2 regions of the Lysinibacillus sp. FW12 genome follow, and region 2 is predicted to be linked to the other one. Evidence: predicted binding sites of a transcription regulator. Region 2 holds the regulator's gene; the other holds the start of a gene.
The links. The regulator LexA, encoded in region 2, represses DNA repair genes until DNA is damaged. The targets are predictions, from matches to a motif close to CGAACATATGTTCG.
Positions count from the first base shown of each region.

Region 1 (6,228 bases), 1.1 Mb from region 2:
CGTTTTCACCTTCACATGAACATGAATCGGCAATTCTGGAAAGATAGTTGGCCAATCATTTTTGATTTTTTTCCACTGTTTTGCATCTGCCCGATGGAGTGTATCACCAAATCCTAGAACATCAACTTCATATTGTTGTTGTATTTTCTCTAATGCTTCTTCGATTCGCCCTTTGATACCTTGAGCTGTTTTTTGATTCACATAATCAATAGATTTAGGTTTTGAAAGGTCGATATCACATTCTACTTCTCCCACGTTCTGCTCCACTTCTATTTGAACATCGATTGCTGGCTCTCCATGTTGAAAGGAGCCTTTTACTTTTGTTTTGGAATGTGTGATTTCTGTAGATAAAGTACCTTTCTTCGGACAAGCGATGATTTCAATGGTACTTTTAATTTTGTCACTGAGAAAACTAACACTTTTACTTTCTTCCTCTGACAGTAATCCGATGAATTTATCCTTTTTAAAGACAGCTAGACCTGCGTATTGTAATAAAACGGGTGTTTTGACGCGCTGAACATTGGCTTGATCGACGCCTAATTTTTTATCGCCGTGAATTTCAATCGCAGAAATTAATGCTCCTTTATCCTTACTACTTAATGTGTTAACTAATTCATCTATATTAATAGCGATTGTGGAGCCCCAAGCCTTTTCAGAAACCTCAAGTGAATTTAACATTTTATTAGCAGGCACCTTTTCGATGGGTGTTAGTACATTTAACACATCCTTTGCTGCAGCCTCATAAGACATAATGACATCGAAATCTTTTCGAAATTCATGATCCCTCGAAATTAAATCAAGTGATTCACTGATTCCTTCTTTTGCGAGCTCTTCTCCTAAGACGACTACTTGCAGATGAGCAAAATAGGGTTTCCGTGCTGCAAGTGTTGTCATTTTGCGAATAGCCTCAAAGATAGTCTCACCCCTCGCATGATAGCTAATAACAGGGGAGCGTTGTGTGGAGGCTTGTTTCATCGACACTTCACTAGGATCGACAATCTGCACAGTGACCTCATATGCATCGTCTATTTTATCTATTCCAAGTGCAACGACAATGGCTAATTCATTTAATTCACGCTTACTCCAGCAACCACTTAATAATAAAGTGAGGATGCAAAGTAAGCCGATCACTTTTATTTTCGCCATATTTAATTTCCTCATTTATTCAGTAGTGATTACCTCTTTTTTACATCTTTATATTGATGGCCTCTGACAATGTTTTTCTGGTTAACTAAACGAGGTCGTGTTAGTAACTTTCTACGTGGGAATAATAGAAAGGCATCTTTTTGATCCTTCAGGACTAACGGTGCAAAAGGGCTTAAATAAGGTACACCAAATGATCGAATACTACATAAATGTAGAATAATCAACATAATGCCAAACATTACACCAAATAAACCAAACATCGCAGCACAAATCATTAATGGAAACCGTAGCACACGAATAGTATTCGATAGGCCATAAGCAGGGAAGAGGAAACTACAAATGGCTGTTAAGGCGACAATGATGACCATTACAGCAGAAACAATGCCTGCTTCAACCGCTGCTTGACCAATAACTAAGGTACCTACAATCGACACAGCAGGACCGATTGTTCTTGGCATACGAAGTCCAGCTTCCCTCAAAACCTCAAAGGCAATCTCCATTATGAGTGCCTCTACTACAGCTGGGAAGGGGACGCCCTCCCTTTGCGATGCAATACTGATTAACATTGGTGTTGGCAGCATTTCTTGGTGAAAGGTTGTAATGGCTACATACAGTGATGGTGCTACTAATGCTAGACTAATACCAAAAAAGCGCAATATGCGGATCAGGGAGCTTATCATCCAATGCTGATAATAATCTTCTGCTGACTGTAAAAAAGATGTAAATAACGCTGGCACCACTAAGACAAAGGGTGTTCCATCTACTAAAATCGCTACTTTCCCATCTAATAATTCACCAGCAATGACATCGGGACGTTCGGAGTTGTAGATAGTTGGAAACATGGTATTTTTAGAATCCTGAATGAAATCCTCAATATAACCACTTTCCAATATGCCATCAATATTGATGCGGTCTAAACGAGCTAATACCTCTGCGACAATTTTGTCGTTCGCGATGCCATTAATATACATGACTGCTACATCTGTTTGTGTGACATCACCGATAATACGTGATTTAATCCAGAGGTTTGGACTTTTTATTTTACGACGGATTAGGGCTGTATTGGTACGAAGTGTTTCCGTAAAGGATTCCCTAGGTCCTCGTATAACCGATTCCGTCGATGGTTCTGTTACTGCTCGATCTTTCGCACTTCTTGTGCTGGTCACTATCCCTTCAGCAAAGCCATCTAATAATATAACCGTTTCACCATTGAGAATAGCTTGGTAGAGCGTTTTAAAGTGCTCAATATTTTTTACATCACCAACTGTTAAATAGGAATTTCGGACATATTCATTAATGGTTGTAATTTCAATATCTTGTTCTTCCTCAATGTTAGCCATCAGTTTATCAATAACAGAATCGGAAATGGTTGTTTTATCTGATAAACCATCAATCGATATAATGGCTAGGTGATGAGGTTCAGTTTCACCAATAGTAATTTTTCGTATAATGATGTCATTGCTATGACCGAGTGAGTTCTGAATGATTTTTAAATTTTTAGCAAGGGACGTGTATAACAAATCGTTCATAGTATGGGATGGGGAGGTATCAATATTGTTAGACGTGGACATGTGTTTTCCTCCTCAAATGGACGTTCATTACCATTAGAGTGGACAAATTTTTTACCAGATAAACGAAGAAGGCATGAAAATCTGCCATGGATTTCTACTGGATGTCTTCTCAGCTTCGGGTACCGCTAAAGATTACTTCAACGTAACAACCTTGGACCATGAAGCGAAATAAAAAACAATGTTTCCTTTCATATGCTGAAAGGAAACACTGCTTTATGTACGATAATCATATTGTAATTCATCTTTACTTGCATCAACGTCAACATGTAGATTGTGATCGTTAAAGAACCAGAGGTCTTTCTCTTCAATGTAATAGGTTACACCATCAATTTCTGTTTGAACACCTATAGCGATCGGTTCTTCACGAGTCATGCCAAGTGAAAAGCCTTCGTGAAAAGGACTAGAACCACCATAGCGTGCATAAAAGCGAATGGTATCACCTGATTCTACTTCCATTTCCTGCTTGAACCATTGTAGGGCTTCATCTGTTAATGCAATGTTCATTTCGAATGCTCCTCTCTTCCTACAGCCATTTTACCTTTGGCTCGGTGCCGTTTTTAATCCGTGAAATATTGGCACGGTGACGATAAATAATAAAAGTGAATAAAAAGGCTACCAAAATGCCTAATGCAAAGTCACCTGTAACAAAATAATAAACGATTGCATAAATAAGTGCTACTAAAGCGGCTATCATAGATGTTAAACTAACGATTTTAGTAATTTTTAATGTCACAATAAAGGCAATAAATAATAGGACAAACAGTGGCCATGAATAGCCTAATAAAACACCCGCAGAGGTTGCCACTGCCTTCCCACCACGGAAGTTGGCGAAGATTGGAAACATATGGCCGATTACGGCAACTAGGCCGAGTAGTAACGGATGGAGCATACTGTCAGAGAAAATAGGAAGTGTCACGAGTAACACTGCGGCAGTTCCTTTTAAAACATCCATCACGGTCACCACGATACCCGCTTTTTTTCCTAACGTGCGGAAGGTATTGGTTGCACCTAGATTACCGCTCCCGTGTTCACGAATATCTGTGTTATAAAAAATTTTGCCTATCCATAATCCAGAAGGTATAGAGCCAATTAGATAAGCACATAAAATAATAAGTCCATTGATCATAGCTGGACTCCTTTCATTCATAGTCAATACTTGGTACTAATAGTTTGTAACAAGTATTTTACACTTTTTCTTGCTAATCTACAATGTTATGAAGGAGATTTCATTATGGGTCTTGAATTCAATTACCATAGGGTAGTCTTTTAGACATGAGAGGATCAGTTGTGGAAAAAAGCCTTTTTAAAAATATAGGCATAAAGGCAATTTTGTCAATCGTTCATTCCTTTGGTAGAATAGAAGTCTAACTTTATCCAGTTAATCGCGAGATACATCGTAGCACTTTCATCGCTCGTGATGAGAAGCCAAACAAATGGAAGTGAAACTAAATAGGCTACTATGCGTCAAACGATAATGGATAGTAGTAGCAGTCTGTCTTGCTTAAATTCCAAATTTAAGCAACTGTTGAAGATGTTTACTATAAAAAGAATCAAAACTGTGAGCAATTTTTAAAATTTTATTGGACCTGTCGCTAGCTATTGACAGGAAATGCTATTATTATTAGGATGAGAACATAAATAGAACATGTGTTTGTTTTTTGGAGGGGAATTTTTTTGACGAATAAACAGTCACCTAGCGTCTATAATGATGACGCTATACAAGTATTAGAAGGATTAGAAGCGGTACGCAAACGACCCGGCATGTATATCGGTTCGACGGATGGCCGTGGACTTCATCACCTTGTGTATGAAATCGTAGATAATGCGGTAGATGAAGCACTGGCTGGCTTTGGATCTCATATTATTGTCAAGATTCATCAGGATCAGAGTATCAGCGTGCGAGACTTTGGCCGTGGTATGCCAACAGGTATGCATAAAATGGGCAAACCAACCCCTGAAATTATTTTTACTGTGCTGCATGCAGGCGGTAAATTTGGACAAGGGGGCTATAAAACAAGTGGTGGCTTACATGGTGTAGGTTCTTCTGTAGTCAATGCACTCTCAACGTTTTTAGAGGTTACCATTCATCGTGACGGTAAAAAATATCGTCAGCGTTTTGAGAACGGTGGACATCCTGTTACAACGCTAGAAGAAATAGGACAAACAAAGCAAACAGGTACTCTTGTTCATTTCCTACCGGATGACAGTATTTTCTCTGTCACAAAATTCAATTATGATACGTTAGCAGAGCGTTTACGTGAGTCAGCCTTTTTACTAAAAGGGTTAAAAATTGAATTAATTGATGAGCGCGAGGAAGGCAAAAGTGATGTGTTCTTTTATGAGAATGGCATTGAAGCTTTCGTTGCGTATTTGAATGAGGAAAAAGACGTCCTTCATCCGGTGAAGTATGTAGAAGGTATCCAGGATGAAATCGAGGTAGAGTTCGCCTTCCAATATAATGATGGTTATTCGGAAACGATTTTATCCTTTGTTAATAATGTTCGTACACGTGACGGTGGAACACATGAAACAGGTGCGAAAGCAGCATTAACGCGTGTATTTAATGAATATGCACGAAAAATTGGCTTGTTAAAGGATAAGGATAAAAACCTTGAGGGGACTGATATTCGTGAAGGCTTAGCGGCCATCGTCTCTGTTCGTATTCCAGAGCATTTATTGCAATTTGAAGGACAAACAAAGGGCAAGCTTGGGACAAGTGAGGCTCGTTCTGCAGTAGATAGTGTAGTGTCTGAGCAAATTTTGTATGTACTAGAGGAAAATGCGGAGTTATCAGCTTCTCTTGTGCGTAAAGCCATTCGTGCGCAGCAAGTACGTGAAGCTGCTCGTAAAGCGCGTGAAGATGCACGAAACGGCAAGAAAAACAAAAAAGGTAGTACCATTCTGTCTGGTAAACTAACGCCTGCACAGTCTCGGAATGCCGCAAAAAATGAATTATACTTAGTCGAAGGTGATTCTGCTGGGGGCTCTGCGAAACAAGGGCGCGACCGTACATTCCAAGCGATTCTGCCACTGCGCGGGAAAGTCATTAACACGGAAAAAGCCAAGCTACAGGATATTATGAAAAATGAAGAAATCTCAACGATTATCCATGCGATTGGCGCAGGTGTTGGTACAGACTTTGCTGTAGAAGATTCCGCTTATAATAAAGTAGTAATCATGACCGATGCTGATACGGACGGAGCTCATATTCAAGTATTGCTATTAACGTTCTTCTATCGATATATGCGCCCACTTATTGAAGCAGGAAAAGTCTATATCGCGCTACCACCACTTTATAAAGTTTCTAAGGGTACTGGAAAAAAAGAAGTCATTGAATATGCTTGGACAGAAAGCGATCTACAAAAGGCCATCAAAAAAGTTGGAAAGGGTTACATATTACAGCGTTATAAAGGTCTTGGAGAGATGAATGCAGACCAGCTTTGGGATACAACGATGAACCCTGAGACACGGACATTAATTCGTGTCACAATCGAGGATGGTGCACGTGCAG
Region 1 is NZ_CP139094.1:2,276,825-2,283,052, forward strand. Features, by position in the region: gene SJW71_RS11665 (Ger(x)C family spore germination protein) at 1-1,146, opposite strand, end outside; gene SJW71_RS11670 (spore germination protein) at 1,176-2,717, opposite strand; gene SJW71_RS11675 (HesB/YadR/YfhF family protein) at 2,931-3,221, opposite strand; gene plsY (glycerol-3-phosphate 1-O-acyltransferase PlsY) at 3,241-3,843, opposite strand; gene parE (DNA topoisomerase IV subunit B) at 4,392-6,228, shown strand, end outside.
Region 1: a site for LexA is predicted at 4,358-4,371, ahead of parE (DNA topoisomerase IV subunit B). Genes of this name have one in related genera too.

Region 2 (6,228 bases):
CGCAAGTATCTCTAGCTCCCCCTATTTATTAGCAAAGGCTGGAATTTTAGCAAACAAACAATACACGGTTGGTTTGCCTTTAGATGGAATAAGACAGTTAGGGATTTTTGATCTACGACATTATTCTGACGAACTCTTTGTGCAAGACGGCCATATCATTACAGCACGTGGTAGAGCCTTTATTCAATTCGGTATTAATTTAGGGAAAGCGCTAAATCTAAATTTTAATGCCAACTGGTATGAAAAATAAAACACTCCACATGTCTAATTTCTTGGACATTTCTTGTAGATTTTCGCTATAATAATGTCTAATACTTCGGACAAAAATGGAGGGGTAAATCTGAAGAATATTATCAAAGTTTTGAGAAAAAGATTAGGAATAACACAAGCTGCTCTTGCTAAGGAATGCGGGGTTGTCAGACAAACAATCAATTGTATTGAAAATGATAAGTACGATCCGACGCTTGAGTTAGCTTTTAAAATTGCTAAAGTCCTCAATAGTCGTATTGATGAGGTGTTTATCTATGAATAGATTTCATCCTAATTATATGATTACTATGAAAGATTTCGTAAAAGAGGACTCCGTATTATTACGAAAACAAACACAAGAAGTGACAATCCCTGTGACAAAAGAAGACCAATATACATTATTATCAATGCTGCAATATTTAAAAAATAGCCAAGATCCAAATCTAGCAAAAAAATATAAGCTTCGACCTGGAAGTGGACTATCAGCTAACCAAATTGGCGTAGATAAACGAATGTTTGCTATATTTTTTGATGACTATGAAATGATGTTGATCAACCCTAAAATAATCAGTCATTCAGTAAATATGATTTATTTACCAGAGGGAGAAGGGTGTTTATCTGTTAATCGACCAGTTCATGGTTTTGTGCCAAGATATGAACGTATTAAGGTTAAAGGTTATAACATTAATGGACAAGAAATCATCGTGCAGTTACAGGGCTATGGTGCAATTGTTGTCCAACATGAAATCGACCATCTAAACGGCATTATGTTTTATGACCGAATTAATAAAGAACACCCTTTTAAACTACCTACTAACGTAAGCATAGAAAGCTTATCTTCCTATTAATAGCGAAGTACAGAAGATAAAAAAAGATTAGCAGGCTATATCATTTTCCTGCTAATCTTTCTTGATGTTCTTGAAATCTGCGATGGACAGTCGCTTTACTAACTTCAAAACCTAACCCTCTAAGCGTTATAGAAATTTCTTCAAAGGTAAATCCACGTTTACGCAGCTTGACAATTTCATCTACAGGTAGTTCCTTACGCTCCTGACCATGCGGGTTACCTCGATTCGATAAATTATTTTCAGGACGGTAGCCATTCTCTACAGCACGGCGCATACCTCTACGTATTTTAGCATTATGTATTCTACGCTGGTATTCCTCTACTATCGCTAAAATCTCAAGCAGCATCGTGTCCATTTCGTTTAGTTGCACCGGTCCTGCATCACGCATAGAGAAAACATCTGTTGCTGATTTTTGTAACAAATGCAACACAGCCATCCTTGCATTTCCACGTCCTAAACGTGTTTCATCTTGTACAAAAAGGGCGTTAATCCCCTTTTCTTTAATGAAATCAAGCATTTCAAGTAAGCCCTCACGTTCTACATCGTAGCCGCTGTGCTTATCCTTAAAAACGCCCTTCACCTCATAACCTTGCTCTTTTGCATAGCGCAGTAACTCTTCTTGTTGTCGCTCTAAAGACGAGCTTTGTGTTTCCTTTTCAGTACTTACACGGCAATAGACAACAGCCGACAGTTGATTATTGATCATTGTTCGTTTCTCGCAATTTCAATGGTATTGATGGGATCGGCCTGATTACTCACTACAGGAATGACTAGAGATTTTCCTGCCACAATTTTAATATCCGCTAGCTCATTTTCTGTTTTCACAAGCTTAATCCAATCTTCAGTACTCATTTTACCACGGTATTGCTCTGCTAACGACCATAAGCTATCCCCGTGTTCGATTTGAATTTCAGCGTAACTAACGTGTCCTGGATCAGTAATGTAAAGATATCCTGCAAATAGTAGACAAACTCCCATCAAGATTGAAATATGTGTGTTTTTCTTTAACCATGTCATGTTCATAACCCCTTTTTAGAATGTTTGTTCGGAATGTATGTTCTCATAATAAAGCGAACAAACGTTTTTGTCAAACACTTTTCGAACCTATGTTTGCATACGTGTTCGCATTCTGTTATACTATCAAATAAGAAGAATGATATTAGAAAAAAGAGGTGAGCACTCATGAAAAAAGTTTCAAAAAGACAAGAGGATATTTTAGCTTTTATTAAAGAAGAGGTACGAGCTAAGGGCTATCCACCATCAGTACGAGAAATCGGGGAAGCAGTTGGACTTGCTTCAAGTTCCACTGTTCATGGTCATCTAGCTCGATTAGAACAAAAAGGCTTTATTCGTCGAGATCCAACAAAGCCACGTGCGATTGAAATTCTAGAGCCTGAAGAATCCATTCAAAAGCAACAAGTAATTCATGTTCCACTTGTTGGTAAGGTTACAGCCGGTTCTCCTATTACAGCTATTGAAAACATTGAAGAGTATTTCCCGCTACCAGATACGTATGGCACAAGTGAAGATCAATTGTTCATGCTTGAAATTATGGGGGAATCAATGATTGAAGCAGGAATTTTAGATGGGGACTTAGTCATTGTGAAGCAAAAGGCAACTGCCAATAACGGTGATATTGTTGTAGCTATGACAGCTGAGGATGAAGCCACTGTAAAACGTTTTTTCAAAGAAAAAAACCATTTCCGTTTACAGCCTGAAAATTCATCCATGGAGCCAATTATTGTCGATCAAGTTTCTATTTTAGGACAAGTTGTTGGTCTCTACCGTCGTGTGCATTAATTACGAAAATAGGTATCGAGGATTATATGTTCCTTATGAGCATGTATCCTCTTTTTTACGCAAAAAAAGAATCCACATACTAGCATTGGATTCTTTACTCTATGCCCTTCTAAGCTTCTTTTTTGAACTTTAAGCTAGCCTCTACAAATGCTGAAAATAATTTTTTAGCGTTCTCTTCTCCTGCTATGGCCATTTCCTCAGGATGCCACTGAACTGCCAAGCAAAATGGTAAATCTTCATGAACTACCGCTTCGATAATACCATCGCTTGATTTCGCTGCTACTTTTAATTTCTCTGCTAGAACATTCACAGCCTGATGATGAAATGAATTTACAGCAACTTTCTCTTGTTCTAAAATAGTTGCTAATAAATTATCTGCAATAATCTGTACATAATGAGTAGCTACAGCTCGACCTGATTGCTGTGCATGTTTAAGCAACTTCGTACTAAAATGGTCACTATCAATGTCCTGATATAAAGTACCACCTAATGCGACATTTAAAATTTGGATTCCACGACAAATACCGAAAATAGGCATTTTTCGTATAAAAGCAGCTTCAATTAAAGCTAGTTCAACTGTATCCCTCGCTGGATGAATTTTCCCTAGCTTTGGTGATGGCTCTGCTCCGAATAGAAATGGATGCACATCATAGCCACCCGATAACAATAAACCATCTGTAAGAGCTAAAATTTGAGCCGCATCCTCCTCAACACCTAAAGGAATAATAAGCGGAATTCCTCCCGCCTCAATAATACTTTGACTGTAAGCAGCATTTAAATGAGCGGATAAATCATCCTCCACAAAGGCTGTAATGCCAATAACCGGTTTCACTTGCTTCCCTCCATATACTTGAAGATTGACAATTACCAAAAACCTAAATACCAATTGATTAATGAATCACCATAAAAATAAACAATGATCGCTGCTAAGGCGATAGACGGACCAAAGGGGAAGGGTGTTTTTCTTCCTTGCTTACGCTTGAACAAAATGATAACCCCCACAATCATACCGATAACTGCCGCCAGAAATAGTGTTAACAGTGTATTGATTGTGCCAAGAACGAGTCCAATTAAAAAGAATAATTTAATATCTCCTCCACCCATGCCACCATTCGATATAACCGCAATAACATATAGTATGCCAAAACCAACGACAGCACCCACAAGACAATCCCACCATGGTGTTAATGGCGATAGTACCCGACCTACAACGAGGAATGGTAAAAAGAATATAAGCACCCTATCTGGGATGAGCATATAGGCTAAATCCGAAACAATAATAATAACGAACAAGGAGATAAATAAAAGCGCTACAATAAATTCTATGCCCCAACCTAGCCGCCAATAAGCAAAGGCAAACAAAACACCTGTCCATATTTCTATTGCTGGGTATATCCAACAAATTGTATAGCCACAGGTTCGACATTTCCCCCCTAAAAACACATAAGACAATACTGGTACTAAATCAATCATCTTTAATTGTCTATTACATTTGGTACAATGTGAGGGAGGATGGACAATCGATTCCTTCTGTGGGACGCGTAAACCTACCACATTATAAAAAGAGCCAAAGACAAGCCCAAATAAAAATATAAAGATTGTATAAGCCATTTCCATTTTTTTGACCTCCTAAACCAATAGGAGCCCATACAAATCGTATGGTTCACCTATCCATGTAAGTATTGTTCAATAAAAAGTCCTTCTAACATTGTTAGGTTATTAAAGAATCTATTAAAATACTTGTCGTTATGGAAAATTTGGATAAAAACAATAGAGAATGAATGATGTAAGATTAGGGAAATGTTGAACTTTAAAAAGCGGGGAATATAGTAAGGTTTCGATATCATTTTAACATAATGTAAAAAGAGATTCCAAAATACATTGGAATCTCTTTTCTTCTTTATTTCCTCAACAACCTACCCGACAACAGCATGCCAATCCCACCAATTGTAATAAACAGAATTGCTCTAATTAATAAATCAAGTGCGGATAAGTCAAAGAATATAAGCTTAATAAACGCCATGACCAAAATGACAAAGCCTGTTGTACGGAGTGTTTTAAGATCATGTTTTGAACCAAGCCATAATGAAACACTGGCCGTCAAGAATAATGTGATCGTTGTAAGGGCAATGCTTAGCTTCCAATCTAGTACGTTATTATTCGTAAACTGTTGAATCAGCCCCCAAATAGAAATCATTGTGAGTACAATACCAGAACTTACAATAGCATCGACATATTTCCCTAGACGATCTTCATACAATCGGTAAATAAGCCCTTTTACAAAGATATCTACGATGATGGCTACAATGACTGCAATATAAACAAATCTAGTGATAATATTTAAACTATCCATCATTGAAGTCTTGGTGCTAATCAGCAAAGAGAATAGGAGGAAAAATGCGCCGAGAACTGGTGTTAACGCTCGCCCTTTGTATGATTCGGCAACTAGTAAAGAGCCTGCAAATAGTGCAGCTAATGCAATACTCATCATATAAGGAATACCGTTTGTGTCCACAAAATAAGCACTGTCTAGTTTGCCAATATAAGCTAAGAAATAGCCTGCTGTGACCACTGCTAAAATATCGATGATGTATAAATCCTTCATAACCTTTTCAAATGGTGTAATTGTTTCTATTGGACGTCTTGCATATAAATATATGACGATTAGGTAGATAATCGGCATGAATAAACTTAGATGATCTATGCTGAAAAATGGTTTTGGCTCATGAAAGACGTAGTTTAATGTAAATGTCAACACAAGGAAAAATGAAGTAACTACCTTCATGATACTTGCCCGTATACGTAAACTCATCATAACACCTGCAAATATAATGAGCGGATAAAGTAAATCATCTATGTTATTTGGTAAATTCATTAGAAGTACGGTATTACATAGTGTAATAAATGCCAGCGTGACAGCACTATCCAATACTTCCTGCCAATTTTTACGATAGCTATAAAACGCTATTGCGCCAAATAAAATCATCAAGGTAATGAGTAGTATTTCTCCATTTTCAAGCGAACGGATAATAAGATTCATCAATATTAAAGTAAAAGAGCCTAAAGAAAATTGGAGCCCTATATGTAGTGGCTTCCATTTTGATTGCACACGATACAGTAGACACCAAATTGCGTAAAAGATTGCCAGAATCACCAGTAAACCAAGTGCAAAAACAACTTGCTGATCACTATTCATAAACGCTACAATGCTCACTGCTAGAACAGAGAAGAAAGTAGCTATATAAAGTGCAAGCTTTTGCTTGTGCTGATAAATGACCAATTGTAGTGCAGCAAACAATACGATCACAAATAGTAAAATAATGACGGCACT
Region 2 is NZ_CP139094.1:3,410,981-3,417,208, forward strand. Features, by position in the region: gene SJW71_RS17765 (DJ-1/PfpI family protein) at 1-250, shown strand, start outside; gene SJW71_RS17770 (helix-turn-helix transcriptional regulator) at 341-532, shown strand; gene def (peptide deformylase) at 525-1,097, shown strand; gene SJW71_RS17780 (YneB family resolvase-like protein) at 1,138-1,803, opposite strand; gene yneA (cell division suppressor protein YneA) at 1,800-2,114, opposite strand; gene lexA (transcriptional repressor LexA) at 2,280-2,897, shown strand; gene SJW71_RS17795 (gamma-glutamyl-gamma-aminobutyrate hydrolase family protein) at 3,007-3,729, opposite strand; gene SJW71_RS17800 (prepilin peptidase) at 3,762-4,514, opposite strand; gene SJW71_RS17805 (DUF2339 domain-containing protein) at 4,798-6,228, opposite strand, start outside.